One region of the Martelella sp. K41-7 genome, then DNA from elsewhere that is predicted to be linked to it. Evidence: riboswitches for the same ligand, from Rfam matches in the RefSeq annotation. Region 1 holds a riboswitch; each other region holds the start of a gene.
The links. A riboswitch is a leader RNA that binds a small molecule or an ion and turns the genes downstream of it on or off. The one in region 1 is predicted to bind thiamine pyrophosphate.

Region 1 (5,462 bases):
CTGCCCTGGCAGATCGATGCGGTCATGACCCGCTGGGGGCTGGCCATGGGGCCGCTGGCGGTGATGGACCTTGCCGGTCTCGATATCGGTTACAATATCCGTCAGTCCCGCGGGCCTCAGACCCCCTACCCGTTCACCACCGCCGACCGCCTGTTTGAAGCTGGCCGTCTCGGGCAGAAATCCGGCAAGGGCTGGTACCTCTACGAGGCGGGCGCACGGCGCGGCGTGCCGGACCCGGAGGTCGAGGCTCTGGTCAAGGCAGTTTCTGCGGAAAAGGGGATTACGCGGCGCAAGGTCAGCGATGACGAGATCCTGCGCCGCTGTATGTGGCAATTGGTCAATACCGGCTATCAGATCGTCGAGGAAGGCATTGCCCAGCGCATCAGTGATCTCGATGTCATCTTCGTCAACGGCTACGGCTTTCCCCGCACGCGCGGCGGCCCGATGTGCTTTGCCCGCGAAACCGGCCTTGAGCAAGTGGCCCGCGACATCATGCGCTACCACGCCGAGATCGGCCCGCACTGGAAGCCTTCGGCGCTGCTGCTCGCCGAGGCGGGCATCTGCGACTTTGGTGCGTGACCTCGGAGGGGCGAAGCATAGGCATTGTCGACGGCATTGCGCGGTGGCAAAGACCAGTTGGCGGCGATGGCCCGTTCGAAGTTACCGTCACGCTCGGCCATATCAGTCACCTCTTTGCCGAAGGTTCGCGGCTACGGATTTTCGGGTCGCCCGGCAAACAATCCTCGGTGGGCCTCTCACCCCAAGCAGCCTGATCCTGCCAGTGGCCGCTCTGCCGCCCGTCTTGTTGCGAAGTTGCGCCGTAGTTGCCCCGCCCGCCACCGCGCGGCGCGCGGTCTCGACCATCTCGATCCCGGCACAAAGGCCGGGATCGAGAACCAGATAGACAGACAGGTCGGTGGATTGCCGCATCCCGGATGCCCGTTGCGGCATGTCAGGCCTCCTCTTCGCTGTTCAATGGAACGTAGAGTGCCCCGCCCTCTCGGAATTTCTCCGCCATCCTCGCCATCCCGACCTTCTGGGCCTCGGCGCGGATGTCGTGGGAGATCCGCATCGAGCAGAACTTGGGCCCGCACATCGAGCAGAAATGGGCGGTCTTGTGCGCCTCCTTGGGCAACGTTTCGTCATGCATGGAGCGGGCGGTCTCCGGGTCAAGCGACAGGTTGAACTGGTCTTCCCAGCGGAACTCGAAGCGCGCACGCGACAAAGCGTCGTCACGTATCCGCGCGGCTGGGTGGCCCTTGGCGAGATCGGCGGCGTGAGCCGCAATTTTGTAGGTGATGACGCCGGTCTTGACATCATCACGATCCGGCAGGCCGAGATGTTCCTTGGGCGTCACGTAGCAGAGCATCGCCGTGCCGAACCATCCGATCATCGCCGCTCCGATGCCACTGGTTATGTGGTCGTAACCCGGCGCGATATCCGTGGTGAGCGGCCCGAGCGTGTAGAACGGCGCCTCGCCGCAGGTCTCAAGCTGCTTGTCCATATTGGCCTTGATCTTGTGCATCGGCACGTGGCCGGGGCCCTCGATCATCACCTGGCAGTCTTTCGCCCATGCGATCTGCGTCAGTTCTCCAAGCGTTTTCAACTCGGCGAACTGCGCTTCGTCATTGGCATCGGCAATTGAACCGGGACGCAATCCGTCGCCGAGGCTGAAGGACACGTCATAGGCGCGGGCGATGTCGCAGATCTCGTTGAAATGATCGTAAAGAAAGCTCTCACGGTGATGATGGAGACACCACTTGGCCATGATCGACCCGCCACGGCTGACGATCCCCGTCACCCGCCCCACCGTCATCGGAATCATGTGCAGGCGCACCCCCGCATGGATGGTGAAATAGTCCACCCCCTGTTCTGCCTGTTCGACCAGCGTGTCGCGATAGACCTCCCAGGAGAGATCTTCGGCAATGCCGCCGACTTTTTCCAAAGCCTGATAGAGCGGCACGGTTCCGATCGGAACAGGCGAATTGCGGATGATCCAGTCGCGGATGTTGTGAATGTTGCGCCCGGTGGAAAGGTCCATCACCGTATCTGCGCCCCAGCGCGTGGCCCAAACCATCTTCTCCACTTCCTCGGCCATTGAGGAGGTCACGGCGGAATTGCCGATATTGGCGTTGATCTTCACCAGGAAATTCCGCCCGATCGCCATCGGCTCGGCCTCGGGATGATTGATGTTGGCAGGGATGATCGCCCGGCCCTTCGCCACCTCGTCCCTTACGAATTCGGGCGTGATGAAATCCGGAATTTCGGCGCCGAAATCCTCGCCATCGAGTGCAAGCGCGTCTTTCGCCGCCCTGCGACCCAGATTCTCGCGGATGGCGACAAACTCCATCTCTGGCGTCACGACCCCGGCGCGGGCATAGGCCATTTGGGTCACGGCGCAGTCTCCCGTCGCCCGGCGCGGCCGATGACGCACTGGAAATTCCGGCACCAGCCGCATACCCTCGGCAAAGCCGTTGTCCTCGGGTTTCACATGGCGGCCGTCATAGGTCCGGGTATCCTTTCGCGCGGCGACCCAGCCCTCTCGCAGGCGCGGCAGCCCGCCCTCGATGGAGGGTTTGGCATCCGGATCGGTATAAGGGCCGGAACTGTCATAGACGGTTACGGGTGGCTCACCCGCACTGGGGTGCACATCGATTTCGCGCAAGGGCACGCGGATATCAGGATAGAGCACGCCCTTTTGCCAGACGCGGCGGGACGCCGGCAGCGGACCTGTGGTGACGGTTGGGGATAAGTCTTTCATCGGTCGGAGCCTCCATAGCTCTTGGCGTTGGAGACCCAGTTCGACGTCGAATGGAGGAGGCCGCGCATTGCATCCGATAGGAATAGCGGGCTTGATCCCGCGCAGCCGATGCACCATCCCTACGCCAGTGTGAACTGGATCAGGTTCATCGGGTCACTGCGCTGCGACAGCCAGCAGTATCTCAGCCCCTTGTCGGGACCCCCGGGTGAGCGCGCCAAAATTGCGCCGAATAGACGCGCTTGTCAACGCCAGCCTTGGTGGAGGGAATATAGCTTTCTATTTTTTTGGCGCACCGGGCAATCAAAAACCGGATCAAGCTTATTCGCCCGGTGCTTTGCTTCGCGCACTCCCGGCATTTTTGACTTTTTCGTTAGGCTCAGGACTCGTTAAAATCAAAGCCAGAAGATAACGGCAGCAGCGATGCATATGCTTGAGAAGAAAGTGTGTGCACAACGGTCGTATCGGGTGTGAATTCGGCGCCAGTCCTTGAGCCTGCCAAACATGTTCTCGATTTTATGGCGCTTTTGGTAGAGCTTGCGGTCATGCGCTATTGGGACCTTTCTGTTCGCCCTCGATGGAATGCAGGCCTTGATTTTGCGCTGCGCCAAGGCCTCTCGAAACCAGTCGGCATCGTAGCCTTTGTCGGCCAGTACCGTCTTTGCTTTGGGAAAGGCCTCTATCATTCGGGCAGCACCTTTGTAGTCGCTCGTCTGCCCTTCGCTCAACAGCATGATCAGTGGCCGGCCATGGCCATCGCAAACCGCATGCAGCTTGGAGTTCAAGCCGCCTTTGGTGCGCCCGATACGTCTGGGAACATCCCCTTTTTTAGCAGACTGGCTGCGGTGCGATGTGCTTTCAAATGCGTAGCGTCGATCATCAACTGTTCCGGCTCACCGCATTCGGCCGCCAACTCAGCGAAAATCCTGTTGAACACACCAAGCCTGCTCCAGCGGATGAAGCGATTATAGATCGTCTTGTGCGGTCCATATTCCTTCGGCGCATCGCGCCATCGCAAACCATTGCGCAAGACAAAGACAATGCCGCTCACGATCAGCCGGTCATCAACACGAGGCACACCGTGAGACAGTGGGAAATAGGGCTCGATCCGGCGCATCTGCGCCTGCGACAGCAGCGGCAAATCACTCATTGCGGTTCTCCATTCGAGCCCAATGAATCAAAACGAAGAGAACGCCGCAAGTGATTTAATAGGTCCTGAACCTAGTGTCTTCTCGCTGCAAACGGCGATGATGGCACCGTTTACGCGCATCTACTTGTACTTGATCCTCGGAAGAAACGTGAAAAGGGCGTCCAGCCGTGAAGCCGGACACCCGTTCTTTGAAGCGCTACGTCTAGCTCAGTGGGTCAGCATCTCGTCGGCGATCTGGTCGCTGTCGAGCGATGACGGGTAGTAGGTCGGCCAGTTTGTCAATTCTTCCAGAAGGGCCGCACGGTCGTCACCCCAGTAGAGGTGATAGTGATCGGCGTCTGCCCGCGCGATCCGGTGGTCGGAGAACTGGATGAATTGCGGCGCGGCCTCGTCGCCCTCGCTCTTTTCGAAGATGAACCGGACGCCCCTGTTGCCCTTGGCATAGGTCAGGACTTCATAGCCGTCGCTTTTGTAGCGACCTTCAACCGCCTCGCCATCTTCATAGAAGGTGACTTCGTGGCCATCGATGGTGATGCGCTCGACATCGGTCTTGTAACCGGTGTCGTAGTAAGCCTTGTATTCCTCGACGGTCATGCTGCCGGTCTCGGCCTTGTGCTTCATCACCGGGTCGAGTGTTCCGTCCTGAAGATAGGGATAGACCGACTGCCAGTCGCCGGCCCAGTCGGAAAGCGGACGGTCCGCGATCTGGCTGTCCTCGAAATAGCCCTTGTAAATCTGCGGATCGCCATGATCGTGGGCGTGATCATCTTCGCCCTCGTGGACCATGCCGCTGCCGCCTGCAACGGCGATGTTGTAGGGCATACCGCCGACGTCGACCGTACCGACTTCCGCGAGACCATCCTTGGCGATGCGGCGGACGAGGCCGGCATTCGGGTCGCTCATCACGATCTCATCACCGGCCATGGCGATGCGTGGACGCGGGTCGTTCCAGTGGCCATCCATCGAATAGGGCTCGGTAACCTTGGCGCTTGTCGTGAGGCTGGCGTCCAGAATGTCGATCTGATGCAGGCTGCCATCCTCGGTCAGCACATAGCCGAAAAAGGGATTGGCCGGATCGAGCGCGAAGTCAACGCGGCGGAACGGCAGTTCGATATAGCTAAAATGCGGCTCATCGGCCGGGTCGATGACGACGAGGCCATTGGATCCGTAATTGCCGAGAAAGACCTGCATGCTTTTGGCGCCAAGCAGGGTGCCCGTGGTCTCACCTTCCGGCAAATCGTCCGGATAGGTCAGCATTTCGAAGACGGGGCCGTCTTCGCCGGGGGTCACGGTCAGCACGCCTTCCTGGCAACCGGCCGCGAGAAAGGCCCCGGAGAAGGCTTCGCCGTGAATGCCGGTGCAGGTCGCGACATCGCCGGTCGGCTCGCCGTCTTCGGTCACGGCGCGCAGGCCGATGCGGGTGCCGTCAACCGGCGTATCGGTTGCAACGCTCGTGACCCAGTATTGGCCGACGGGAGCGGCAAAGCCATGATGGGCGCGTTCCTGCTTCAGTTCGCTGGTTTCAAGCTCGCCGTGGTGAAGCTCGGGAGCATC
Region 2 (5,462 bases), on a different replicon from region 1:
GGCCGGTCACCGCCGTCACGCGGCCACCGGTAATCTCGCCGCTGAACAGGAAATCCCTGCCGCCGAGTTTGAGCGCTGCACCGTCCATGGTGATGGCGGGGGATTGTGCCACGTTTGCTCCTCTGTTCAGGTTCTTGCCGCCGGTGTGCGGGTGCCGGCAATCATGATCACAAGACAGAGCGCGCCGAGGATCAGCGCAAGGCCGTTGGCATCCTCTGTACGATAACTGCCAAGCCGGCTGTACAGCAGCCAGGGAAGGGTCGTCAGCTGGTCGCCGCCGAAAAGTGCGACAGCGCCGAGATCGCCGAGCGAGAGCGCCATGGCAAAGGACAGTGCCGTCAGCACCGGTTTTCTCAGACCCGGCCAGTCGATAATGCGCAACCGGGCAAATCCGGTGAGGCCGAGGCTGGCGGAAAGACGCGCTGTGCGGGCGCGGTGGACGGAGACCGCAGGCTGCAGCACGCGAAGCACGAAGGGAAGCGCCATCAGCGCGTTGATTCCGGCAACGATTGCGGGTGCGGCGGCATCGGACAGACCATAGGGCCGCAGCAGCAGGAACCAGCCGGTTCCAAGGACGATCGGCGGCACCAGAAGCACAAGCGAGCCCATCGCTGACATCGAACCGGCAGCCCCGCGTTCAAATGCACCCGGCTGTTTCAGCGTATTGATCGTATGGGTGGCGCTGATGAAGGAGAATGCGACGGCAAGCGATACCAGTGCTGCCGAAAAGGCGATCGAAAGACTGGTGGCCGTCGCCCGCAGAAACACCGGCTCGGTGAGCAATCCGAGAAGGTCGGCGCTGACGCCTTTCATGACGATAACCGCCAGCGGCAGGATCAGCCAAACGACGAAAAGCGCAATCAGCATGGCATCGACCCCGCGCGACAGGCGGTGGGCGGCGTCGGGCCGGCGATTGAGGTCGCTGCTTGCGCTGATGCCGGGATCGCCTGCCCGTGGCAGCAAGGCGAGGGCGGCAAGCACCAGCGCCGTCACGAAAATCTGGATACCCGAAAGGGCAACGGCGCGGGCCGGGTCGAAATCAAACCGAAGCGCCTGATAGATCGCAACCTCGATCGTGGTTGCCGCCGGGCCGCCACCAAGGATCAGCACCAGCGTGAACGAGGTGGCGCACAGCATGAAGACGAGGCCGGCAACGCCCGGGATGAGTGGCGCGATCACAGGCCATTCCACGAAGCGGAAAACGGTGCGCTGCGGCATCGACAGCATTGCGGCCGTCTTGAAATATTCCTGCGGCACGCGTTCGAGCCCTGCCAGAAACAGGCGGGCGGCCAGCGGCAGGTTGAAATAGACATGCGCAATCAAGATGCCCTGCAGCCCGTAGATCTGCAGCGGGCGGCCGAGTTCTGCCAAAGCCAGCGTATCGTTGAACAGGCCCTGACGTCCCCAGATGCCGATAATGCCGAGCGCGCCGATCAGCACCGGAAGTCCGAGCGGTACGGCCATCAGCCTGACGATCCAGATCCGGCCGGGAAAATGCGGCCGCCGTGCCATGGCGAGTGCCACGGGTATGGCGAAAACCACAGAAAACAATGTGGACAGAAATGCCTGGTAGAGCGTGAAGCGCAGGATGCGCCAGACATAGGGCTCGTTCAAAACATGCGCGGCATCGGCAAGCCGGCCGAAACCGGACAGCGCGAAAACCGCAACGGCGATGAAGCCGATGACGGCGGCCAACGAAAGGATGCCGGCGTAAAAGCTCCGGCGGAACTCTGCCGTGGTCAAATACAAGATCGTTTTCCCGAGGCGCTCACCGCGCGCTCATGGCGTTCAGCCACTCATCAATCCAGGCCCGCCGGTTCTCGGCCACGACATCAGGGGCAAACTGCAGCGTCTTGTCCGGCGTTACCGCGTTCAGAAAGGCGTCCGGCAGCGGCTCGGAGGTGGCGGCAACCGGCATCATCCAGTTGTGGGTCGGGATCGCATCCTGAAAACCGGGGGTGAGTATGAATGCGAGGAAGGATTTTGCAAGCGCCGGGTCGTCCGCCATCTCCGTCATGCCGGCGACCTCGATCTGGATATAGAGCCCGTCTTCGAAATCAATGGCCTTGTAGCGCTCTGTCTCCTCGGCGATCTGGTGATAGGCCGGAGAGGTTGTGTAGGACAGCACCATCGGCGCCTCGCCGCTGGTGAACAGGCCGTAGGCTTCCGACCAGCCGGGCGCGACCGTCAGGATACGGTCGGAAAGCACTTCCCACTTCTCCGCAGCCGCGTCGCCATAAACCGCCTTCATCCACAACAGCATGCCGAGGCCCGGCGTCGATGTGCGCGGATCCTCGATCACAATCTTTTCGTCTTTCGGTCCGTTGATCAGTTCATCAAGCGTTTTCGGCGGTGAGGAAATACTCTCGCTGTCATAGACGATGTCGAAATAGCCGTAGTCGAAGGGCACGAACACGTCGTCTTCAAACCCGCCTGGAATGTCGAGATTTTCGGTGGAAATGCCGGGTGCGACAAAAAGACCCGTCTGTTTCGCTTCGTGGATCAGATTGTTGTCGAGCCCGAGCACAATGTCGGCCGGGCTTGACTGGCCCTCAAGTTTCAGCCGGTTGAGAAGGGCGACGCCGTCTTCCGCGCCGACAAATTTGACGGTGCAGTCGCATTCGGCCTCGAAAGCCTGGCTGACCAGCGGACCCGGGCCCCATTCGGTGTTGAAGCTTTCATAGGTGTAGATGGTCAGCACCTTGCTGTCTTCGGCCTGCGCGCCGCCTGCGGCCAGCACAGCCAGCGCTGCAATCGAAATCGGAAGATGATAACCGGGCATGACGCCTCCTTGGTGCGGTCTCAATCAACAAGGGAAAAGGGCGTCGGGTCGTCCACGCGTCTAATCCCTCCGCCGGTGTTAGCCGGATCAGGTTCTTCGGGTTGGTCTTGCCTCTCAGCGGACGACGCATTGGCGTTTTCCGCACCCCGTTAGAGCACTTCAACACCTATCCCGGGCTTATCGGGAATTCAAGAGCCGGTCCCTGATTTGAAAATACAGGTGAAAGCCACTAGGTAAGAGGCACATCCGGATCTCTGGATGTGCCCGCCAGTCGTCATGCAGGAAAGTGTGTCGGCTCAATCCTCTGTGGCGCGCCCGGCTATCGGGCCCGCGCTTCAGGAAAGAGAAACGGCGCGCTGGCGCTGGCCCGGGCTTTGACCGGTGCTGTGCTGTCGCGCTCAGTGTTCAAGGAAGGAGCACACGAAATGACAGAAGCAAAGAGCGGGGACACCGTTCGTATTCACTATACCGGAACGCTGAATGATGGTTCGACTTTCGATCTCGTCCGAAGGCCGCCAGCCGCTTGAATTCACCGTCGGGGCTGGACAGATCATCCCGGGACTTGACCGCGAGATTGCAGGCATGAATGTCGGCGACAGCCGCGATGTCCAGGTGCCCTCCACCGAAGCCTATGGGCCGCATGACCCGCAGAAGGTTCAGGTCGTGCCGCGTTCGGCCATGCCGTCCGAGGTTGAGGTCGAGCCCGGCATGCAGCTTCAGGCTCGTACGCCCGAAGGCGAGACCGTGCCGCTGATCGTGACCAAGGTCGAAGAAGAGCAGGTCACCGTCGATGCCAATCATCCGCTCGCCGGACAAGATCTGAATTTCGCCGTGGAACTGGTCGAAATTGTAAAGGCTGCCTGACGAAAGACAGCTGTTGGCGGCGCTGCCGCTATCTTGACGCCGATTGCGTGACATTCGAGAATGTTGCAGTGCGAAGACGGTAAAATGCCATGATCTTGCCATTCTTTGGTTGGATGGCTGCCTTTTACTGGGGCTGGAATGCAACGCGGCGTTCCAGCCCCTTTTGCATACGCGCGCAAGCGCGCTGGGCGTGTGATGCACAGATGCTTGCGTCTTTTTGCGTGTCAGGGGAACAGTGTGGGCGTTGCGCCGTTTCGAAATCGTCTGTTCCTGAAATACGGAGGGTCTGGCGGTGCCTTGCGTTTCGTGTTTTATGCAATCGCAGCGGGAGGCGGCGTCGTTTTTGCTGCCATGCAAACTTTTGGGAAACGTCTTTTTAATCGGCGGGCATTTATATGAAGAGAAGATCCTTTCTGGCGCACACGGCGGTGGGCGCTCTGACCATTTCCGGCCTTGGCGGCCGGTCCTATGCTCAGGAAGCTGCCGTGGAACCGGGCAAGATTCCGGACCAGAATGTGGCGGTCGAGGCTCAGGAACCGCGGCCCGACGCCTTTACCTTCGATAAGTTGACGGCTCAGATGCGGGCTAAAGCCGGCGAACCCTATCAGGAGCCGGCCCAGAGCATTCCCGAACCGTTCAGCAGCCTCCATTACGATGATTATCGCGCGATCCGGTATGATCCCAACAAGGCGATATGGCGCGACCAGTCGAATTTCCAGCTACAGGCATTTGCGCTCGGCTGGCTGTTCAAGACGCCGGTCGATATCTACGAAGTTGCCGGTGGCGACGCAGAAAAACTGGTGTTTTCGACCGATGATTTCATCTATCGCGCACCGCTTGATGTGGAGCAGTTCAAGAACATAGGCCTGCCAGGAGTGGCCGGGTTCCGCATCAACTATCCTTTGAACCGCCCTGATGTCAGTGACGAACTGATCTCGTTTCTCGGGTCCTCCTACTTCCGTGCGCTCGGACAGGACAATCTCTATGGCTTGTCCGCCCGGGGGCTTGCCGTCAACACGGCCACAGGAGAGGGAGAGGAGTTTCCGCGCTTCTCGGCCTTCTATATTGTCCGGCCGGGTTCAAGCACACAGGAGATCACGGTTTTTGCAGCACTTGACGGCCCGAGTGTGACCGGGGCCTACCGTTTCGTCATCACGCCCGGCAAGAATACCCGCATGGAAGTGACCGCGCGATTGTTCTTCCGGAACGATATCGCCCGTCTCGGCGTTGCGCCGATGACTTCGATGTTCCTGTTCGGTCCGGCCAACCATCACGCCTTCGATGACTACCGGGAACGCGTTCATGACAGCGAAGGGCTGAAGATCGTGCGCGCCGATGGAACGGAATTGTGGCGCAGCCTGCACAATGCCAAAAAACTTGCGAATTCGTTCTTTACCGAGGCCGACCCCCGCGCCTTTGGTCTTTATCAGCGCCACCGCGCCTTTGATGACTATCAGGATGCCGAAGCCCATTATGAGCGGCGCCCTTCGCTTCTGGTCGAGCCGCTCGACAATTGGGGCAAGGGTTCAATTTCGCTTGTCGAAATACCGACCGACAAGGAGGTCAACGACAATATCGTTTGCTTCTGGCAGCCCGAGGCTCCGGCGAAGGCGGGTGGCTCGGCAGAGTTCCGCTATCGGCTGACATGGGGCTCGATCGAGGAAGACCGTACGCGCCTGGCCCGCGTCGTTGATATTCGCAGCGGCGAGGGTGGTGTTTCGGGCACGCAAACCGATGACGATATCCGCAAGCTGGTCGTCGATTTCGCTGGCGGTCCGCTGGATGATTTTGGTGCCGGTTCGGAACTGAAGGAACG
Region 3 (5,462 bases), on a different replicon from region 1:
GTGAAGCGGGCTGTTGATGACCCTGATGGTGACGCCTTCGAGCTGCTCAGGCCGTGTTACCGGCGTCTTGGCCAGAAGATGGCGGGCACCGTAATCGATGAAGCCACCGACGACGAAGCGTTCATCGGCAAGCTGCGCCTTCAGCCCGGCGCCGACAGGCCCGGTGACGACGCGCCGCAGGTGTTCAGGGCTTCGGAACAGGAACGGCAGGTCGAGGATTTGCAGTTGCGGCACCCAGGACGATAACGCGGAGACGGTAGACAGGCTCGCCTGCACCGAGCCGAGACGGATGCTGTCGGCGACCTGTTTTTCGCCACCGAGCGCGCCGTTGGTGACGATGTTGAAGCGGAAGCGGCCGGGCAGCCGCTCCTCGGCCTTTTCGGCAAACAAGCGCCAGATCTTGGTCTCGGGCTTGTCCTCGCCCAGAAGGGAGGCGACCGTCACCGTGGTCTGGGCGTGGGCGGGGCGGGCGATATAGGGGGCGGACAGAACCGCCAGTGTTCCGGCTTTCAGAAATCGACGGCGATTGAGGGTCTGCATGGGGTCTCCTCTCAGATCAACAGAATGTAGGTGCAAAGGATGGCGATGGCGGCGAGCAGGGCCGTGAGATAGGGTATGACGGCGCGAAACAGCGCAGCTTGAGGAATTTCCGTCACGCCCGCGACCACGAGAACCAGCATGCCGACAGGCGGGGTCAGCCCGCCGATCATCAGTGTGGTGACGATGATCACCCCGAAGGCGGTCGGGTCGAGCCCGGCGTCGATTGCAAGCGGCAGCAGCAAAGGCCCGAGAAGCAGGATCGCCGCGCCGATATCAAGCACCAGCCCGGCGCCGAGCAGCACGAAAACAGCAAGAGCGAGAACCGCGACGGGAGACCCGCCGAACGCCGCGGCAGCCGACGAAATCATGCCGGCCACCCCGTCGACAGCAAGCTGGAAGGCAAAGGGGCCGGCCGAGCCGATGAGCAGACCGATAGCGGCGGCTTCAGCGGCCGTCTGCCGGAACACCGAAAACAGGGAGCATCGGCGTGTTTTCGAAAAGCCTGCCAGCGCCAGCGTGTAGATCGCGGCAAGAGCGGCCGCCTCGGTGGTGGTGACGATGCCGACGCGGATGCCGACAACCACAATGACACCGAGCCCGAAGGCCGGAACGGCAGCAAGGAAGGCGTGCCCTCGCTCGCCCGAGCAGGCCCGCTGGCCACCCGGCTGGTTGCGGGTTGTCAGGTGAATGGCGATGCTGAGGGCGACTGCCATTAAAAGGCCTGCGAACAGCCCGCCGACAAGCAGCTTGCCGACCGAAAGATCGGTCGCGGTCGCAAGGATCAGGAAGGCAATCGAGGGCGGTATGATGTTATCGAGGACCGAGGCGGCGGCGATGATTGCGCCTGCGCGGGCAGGCGGATAGCCATGGCGCACCAGTTCCGGATGAAAGGTCGTGGCGGAGAACACTGCATTGGCAACCGACGAGCCGGAAGCGCCGGAAAACAGCGTGCCAGTGGCCAGCACCGTCTGCGCCAGCCCGCCGCGCCGGTGGCCGACAAGCGCGGCGGCAAAGGCGACGAGTTGTTTTGCCGCGCCCGAGGCCGAAAGGGCCGCACCCGTCAGCAGGAAAAACGGAATGGCAAGCAGCAGGAAATGCGACATGCTGGAAACGGCGGTTGTGACAATCGTTTCGGTCGCGAGGTTGCCGCCGAACGGCATGGCGATCATTGCGGCAGCCAGAAAGGCATGGGCAAGCGGTGCCGCTGTTATGAGGCCGACGGCCGCTGCAATCGCGATCGCAGCGCTCGGCGGCAGCGCGGTGGTTACCGTTAAGCGCAGGCAGGTGAGGTAGATGGCGGTTGCGAGGATTGCCGAAGCTGCAAGCGATAATGCCTTCTGTTCGCTGATGCGGCGAAGGATGAGGACCATCATGAGCAGGCCGCCGCCTGCACCGATCACGGCAAAGCGTAGCCATTCGGGAAGCCCGAGCGTCGGCGATGTGCCGCCGATCAGAGCCACGACGCGGCTGCTGCCGAAAATCAGCACAAGCGCTGCCAAAAGACTGACGGCATCAGCGATGATCCGGGCCGCTTTTGCGACAACCGGCCTGAAGGGAAGATCAAGCCGCATCGACAGCGGCCCGGAAAGGGCAAGCGGTGCGGCCAATGCGATCAGCGCCACATTCAGCCATATGCCGAGATCTTCCGTCCCGATCAACCCTGTGTGAAACAGATATCTGAGAACGACACTTGTGAGCACGACGGCCAGCATGACCGCCAGCACGGCGGCGGCAATCAACCCGAGTGCCGCCTCCAGCCGCTTGGCGAGCCGGGCAGCCTTTGTATGCATTGTTGCCGGAGTGCTTGTCATTGCTGCCGGTTGGCGATCGCGGTGTCGATGGCCCAGCGAAAGTCGCGGGTTGCGGCGGCGACATCAGGCGCGTGAAAAATTGCTGAAATAGCCGCGATACCGTCGGCCCCTTCGGCAATCAGTTGCGCAACGTTTTCAAGCTTGATCCCGGCGATGGCGCCGACCGGCAGGTCGGGACGCGCGCTCTTGAGACCGCGCCGAAGCGCGCTGAAGCCGCGCATGCCGACCGGTGGATCGAGATTGATCTTGGAGAGTGTTTGATAGACGCCGCCGATGCAGGCGTAATTGACCGGGGCGGATGAGGCTTTGGCGCCGTCGGAGGCATTCTTGACGGTCAGGCCGATGATCGCGTCCGGCCCGAGCAGCCGCCGCGCGGTTTCCGGCTCCATGTCGTCGGCACCCAGATGCACGCCGTCGGCGCAGGACGCAAGGGCGACATCAACCCGGTCGTTGACGACAAAGGGAATGCCGGTCGGTGCCAGCGCCTTGCGGATCTCGATGGCCCGCTCGATCATCTGACGGGTCTTGGCGTATTTGTCGCGATACTGGATCAGCGTCGCACCGTTTTCGGCAGCAAGCCGGGCAAGCTCCGACAGCGGTGCGGTTTCAACGAGCCCGGCATCAACCAGCGCGTTCAGACGATAATCGACGGCTCTCATGGCCGCATCCCGCAAGCTGGCTTCTTGCAGATCCGGCGAATTTCCAACGACATATGACGACCTCCATGACATTGCGGAGACCGGATCAGGCTTGGAAACGAAAAGAAGGGAGGTGACCGATTTTTCCGTTCCTACGCCGGTATGACCCGGATCAGGTTCAAGGGTCCGGCTCGTTGCCATCTCAGCATCGCATGATGCTCCCCTCGGAATTTGCATGACTTTGTCGGGCTTTCGGCCCTCTGTCAACCGGCTTCAGACAGCGCCGAACGCTGCTACCTCGAAGCTGGCCAGATCGTCCAATACCGTGGCTGCCCCTGCAGCAAGAAGCCGCTCTGCATGGAGCGGTCTGATACCCTCCAGATGGCCGCCACCGACGAAACCGACGACGCGCATATCCGCGCGGCCGGCGGCAATAACACCGGCAATCGAATCCTCGAGCACCACGCAATTGCCGGCGCCCTTGCCGAGCTTTTCCGCTGCGTAGAGGAAGACGTCAGGCGCGGGCTTGCCGTTTTCAACCGAGTCGGCGCTGAAGGCGCGGCCTTCGAAGCGGTCGGCAAAGCCGATACAGTCGAGCGCGACGCCAAGTCGTTTGTAGGAACCGCCGGACGCGATGCAGTAGCTGATGCCGGCGGCATCCAGCCGGTCGAGCATTTCGCGGGAACCGGCCACCGGCTGAAGTTCGTGCGCATAGCGCTCAAACAGCCTTTCATACCATTCCTTCTGGAAATCGGGATCGATCGGCTGGCCCGTCCTGTCTTCGACAAAGGCGATGATCTGCCTGATCGAGGACCCGAGAAAAGTCTCGACCAGCGTATCCCAGTCGATGACGATGCCGTATTTCTCAAGCGAGGTCCTGAGTTCGGCAAGCGCGATGATCTCGCTGTTGGCAAGCACGCCGTCGAAATCGAAGATGACTGTTTTGTTCATGGGGCCCTCGCCAGAATAAGTTCAGCGGTGATATCGTCGGTAATCAGCGTGGTGACAAGTCCGCCATGGATTGCGGCGATAATAACATCGACCTTGTGGACACCAGTTGCAGCAAGCACTCGTTCCGGAACATTTTCAAGCGCTTCGAGCCCGATGCTGACGGCGCAACGGTTCACAACATGGTCGATTTCCCGGCCGTCGCGATCAATGAAATAGCCGACGATATCGCCGACCGCGCCTTTTTCGGAAAGTTCTGCCGATGTGACATTGGCAGGCAGGGCCGTGGTCATCAGCACGGATTTGTCGGAAAGGTCGCCTGCAGCCAGCACGGCCAGATCGAGTTTTTCAAGCTTTTCCAGATGCGCGTTGAAAACCAGGTTGGAAAGGAAGCCTTCCCTGTTTGTTCCGGGAGAAAGATAAACCGGGGCTGCGAACAGCGAATACTGGGCACCGAGCCGATCAGCAACGCCTACGGTGAGGCCGAAGGCGTTGAAGGGTGCGCCCTGGGCCGTGCCGCCGATCATCGAGACGATTTCAACCTTCGGGAGCTGCATCCGGGGCAGGTACGTCATCGCGTTTTTGAGCGTCATGCCCCAGGAAACGCCGATCAGACGCCAGCGCTCCTCGTGCAGGCCCTTAGCAAGATAGTTCGCAAGAGCCGCACCGGCGGTAATCTGGTCATCGTGATTGTCTGGATTGGCCGGCGCCACGATGGCATCCGCAAGGCCGAAGCGGGTTTTCAGCTCCTCCTGCTGGCGGAAGCGGATGACATGCGGCGACTGGATGTCGACGCGCACCAATCCGCTGGCGCGCGCGGCCCTGATCGCCTGGTTGACGCGCAACCGGGTTACGCCCATCAGCACCGCCACGTCGGACTGGGTCATCTCATTGATGAAATAATGCCAGCAGACCTCAGCCAGAAATGCATCGGTTTCCGCAGTCACTTCACTTGCCACCAGTCATACCCCGTCATGCCGTTGATTTCGGCCCGCCATATGACCTGTTTTCATCTGAATTGCAAATTTGACATTTGTAATTTAGTGCAAAAATAATGATTAATATCAAATATTTATGGATACATGTCAGTGCAAGGAAACCCGACGGGGCGGTCTCTCCCGCCCAGTGTTTCCACTGTCGAGGAACCTGAATTGACTGTTGGCCAAGGTTAGAGGAGGTATGCAAGCATCGTGCAGCCGGCCGGAAGCACACTCATCAGCAATACTGACTTCTGAGTTCAGCGATATTGGATATTCATGCCGTTTGATCCCTGTTAATTTTGGCGGCGGGATTTTTTCGGGATAGGATTTCATGGAACAGGCTGTAAAACGCGGGGCCGACCGCGACATGCTGATTATCATGCTGGCGGGCGGGCTCGTTCTGGCGCTGTCCTTCGGTGTGCGCTCGGTTTTCGGCGGCGTCGTCCTGCCGCTGTCGGACGATCTGTTCGGCGGCCGGATCGAGATTTTCTCGCTGTCGATTGCGATCCAGAACCTTGTCTGGGGTCTGGCGCAGCCGTTTTTCG

Region 2: it holds a riboswitch for thiamine pyrophosphate, as region 1 does, so the genes downstream of both, thiB (thiamine ABC transporter substrate binding subunit) here and thiC (phosphomethylpyrimidine synthase ThiC) in region 1, are expected to answer to the same signal.
Region 3: it holds a riboswitch for thiamine pyrophosphate, as region 1 does, so the genes downstream of both, thiE (thiamine phosphate synthase) here and thiC (phosphomethylpyrimidine synthase ThiC) in region 1, are expected to answer to the same signal.

What each region holds. Positions count from the first base shown of each region.
Region 1 is NZ_JBVVRV010000002.1:154,547-160,008, reverse strand. Features, by position in the region: gene AC0L7L_RS21185 (3-hydroxyacyl-CoA dehydrogenase NAD-binding domain-containing protein) at 1-579, shown strand, start outside; partial or broken gene AC0L7L_RS21180 (thiamine phosphate synthase) at 775-930, opposite strand; gene thiC (phosphomethylpyrimidine synthase ThiC) at 953-2,761, opposite strand; TPP riboswitch at 2,860-2,975, opposite strand; one part of gene AC0L7L_RS21170 (IS5 family transposase) at 3,154-3,575, opposite strand; one part of gene AC0L7L_RS21170 (IS5 family transposase) at 3,575-3,908, opposite strand; gene AC0L7L_RS21165 (ZinT/AdcA family metal-binding protein) at 4,116-5,462, opposite strand, start outside.
Region 2 is NZ_CM147867.1:3,907,703-3,913,164, forward strand. Features, by position in the region: gene AC0L7L_RS18555 (thiamine ABC transporter ATP-binding protein) at 1-112, opposite strand, end outside; gene thiP (thiamine/thiamine pyrophosphate ABC transporter permease) at 127-1,749, opposite strand; gene thiB (thiamine ABC transporter substrate binding subunit) at 1,769-2,782, opposite strand; TPP riboswitch at 2,830-2,941, opposite strand; partial or broken gene AC0L7L_RS18570 (FKBP-type peptidyl-prolyl cis-trans isomerase) at 3,208-3,646, shown strand; gene AC0L7L_RS18575 (OpgD/OpgG family glucan biosynthesis protein) at 4,042-5,462, shown strand, end outside.
Region 3 is NZ_CM147867.1:4,045,410-4,050,871, forward strand. Features, by position in the region: gene AC0L7L_RS19245 (TRAP transporter substrate-binding protein) at 1-540, opposite strand, end outside; gene AC0L7L_RS19250 (TRAP transporter large permease subunit) at 552-2,351, opposite strand; gene thiE (thiamine phosphate synthase) at 2,348-3,010, opposite strand; TPP riboswitch at 3,122-3,224, opposite strand; gene AC0L7L_RS19260 (HAD family hydrolase) at 3,263-3,940, opposite strand; gene AC0L7L_RS19265 (sugar-binding transcriptional regulator) at 3,937-4,896, opposite strand; gene AC0L7L_RS19270 (MFS transporter) at 5,249-5,462, shown strand, end outside.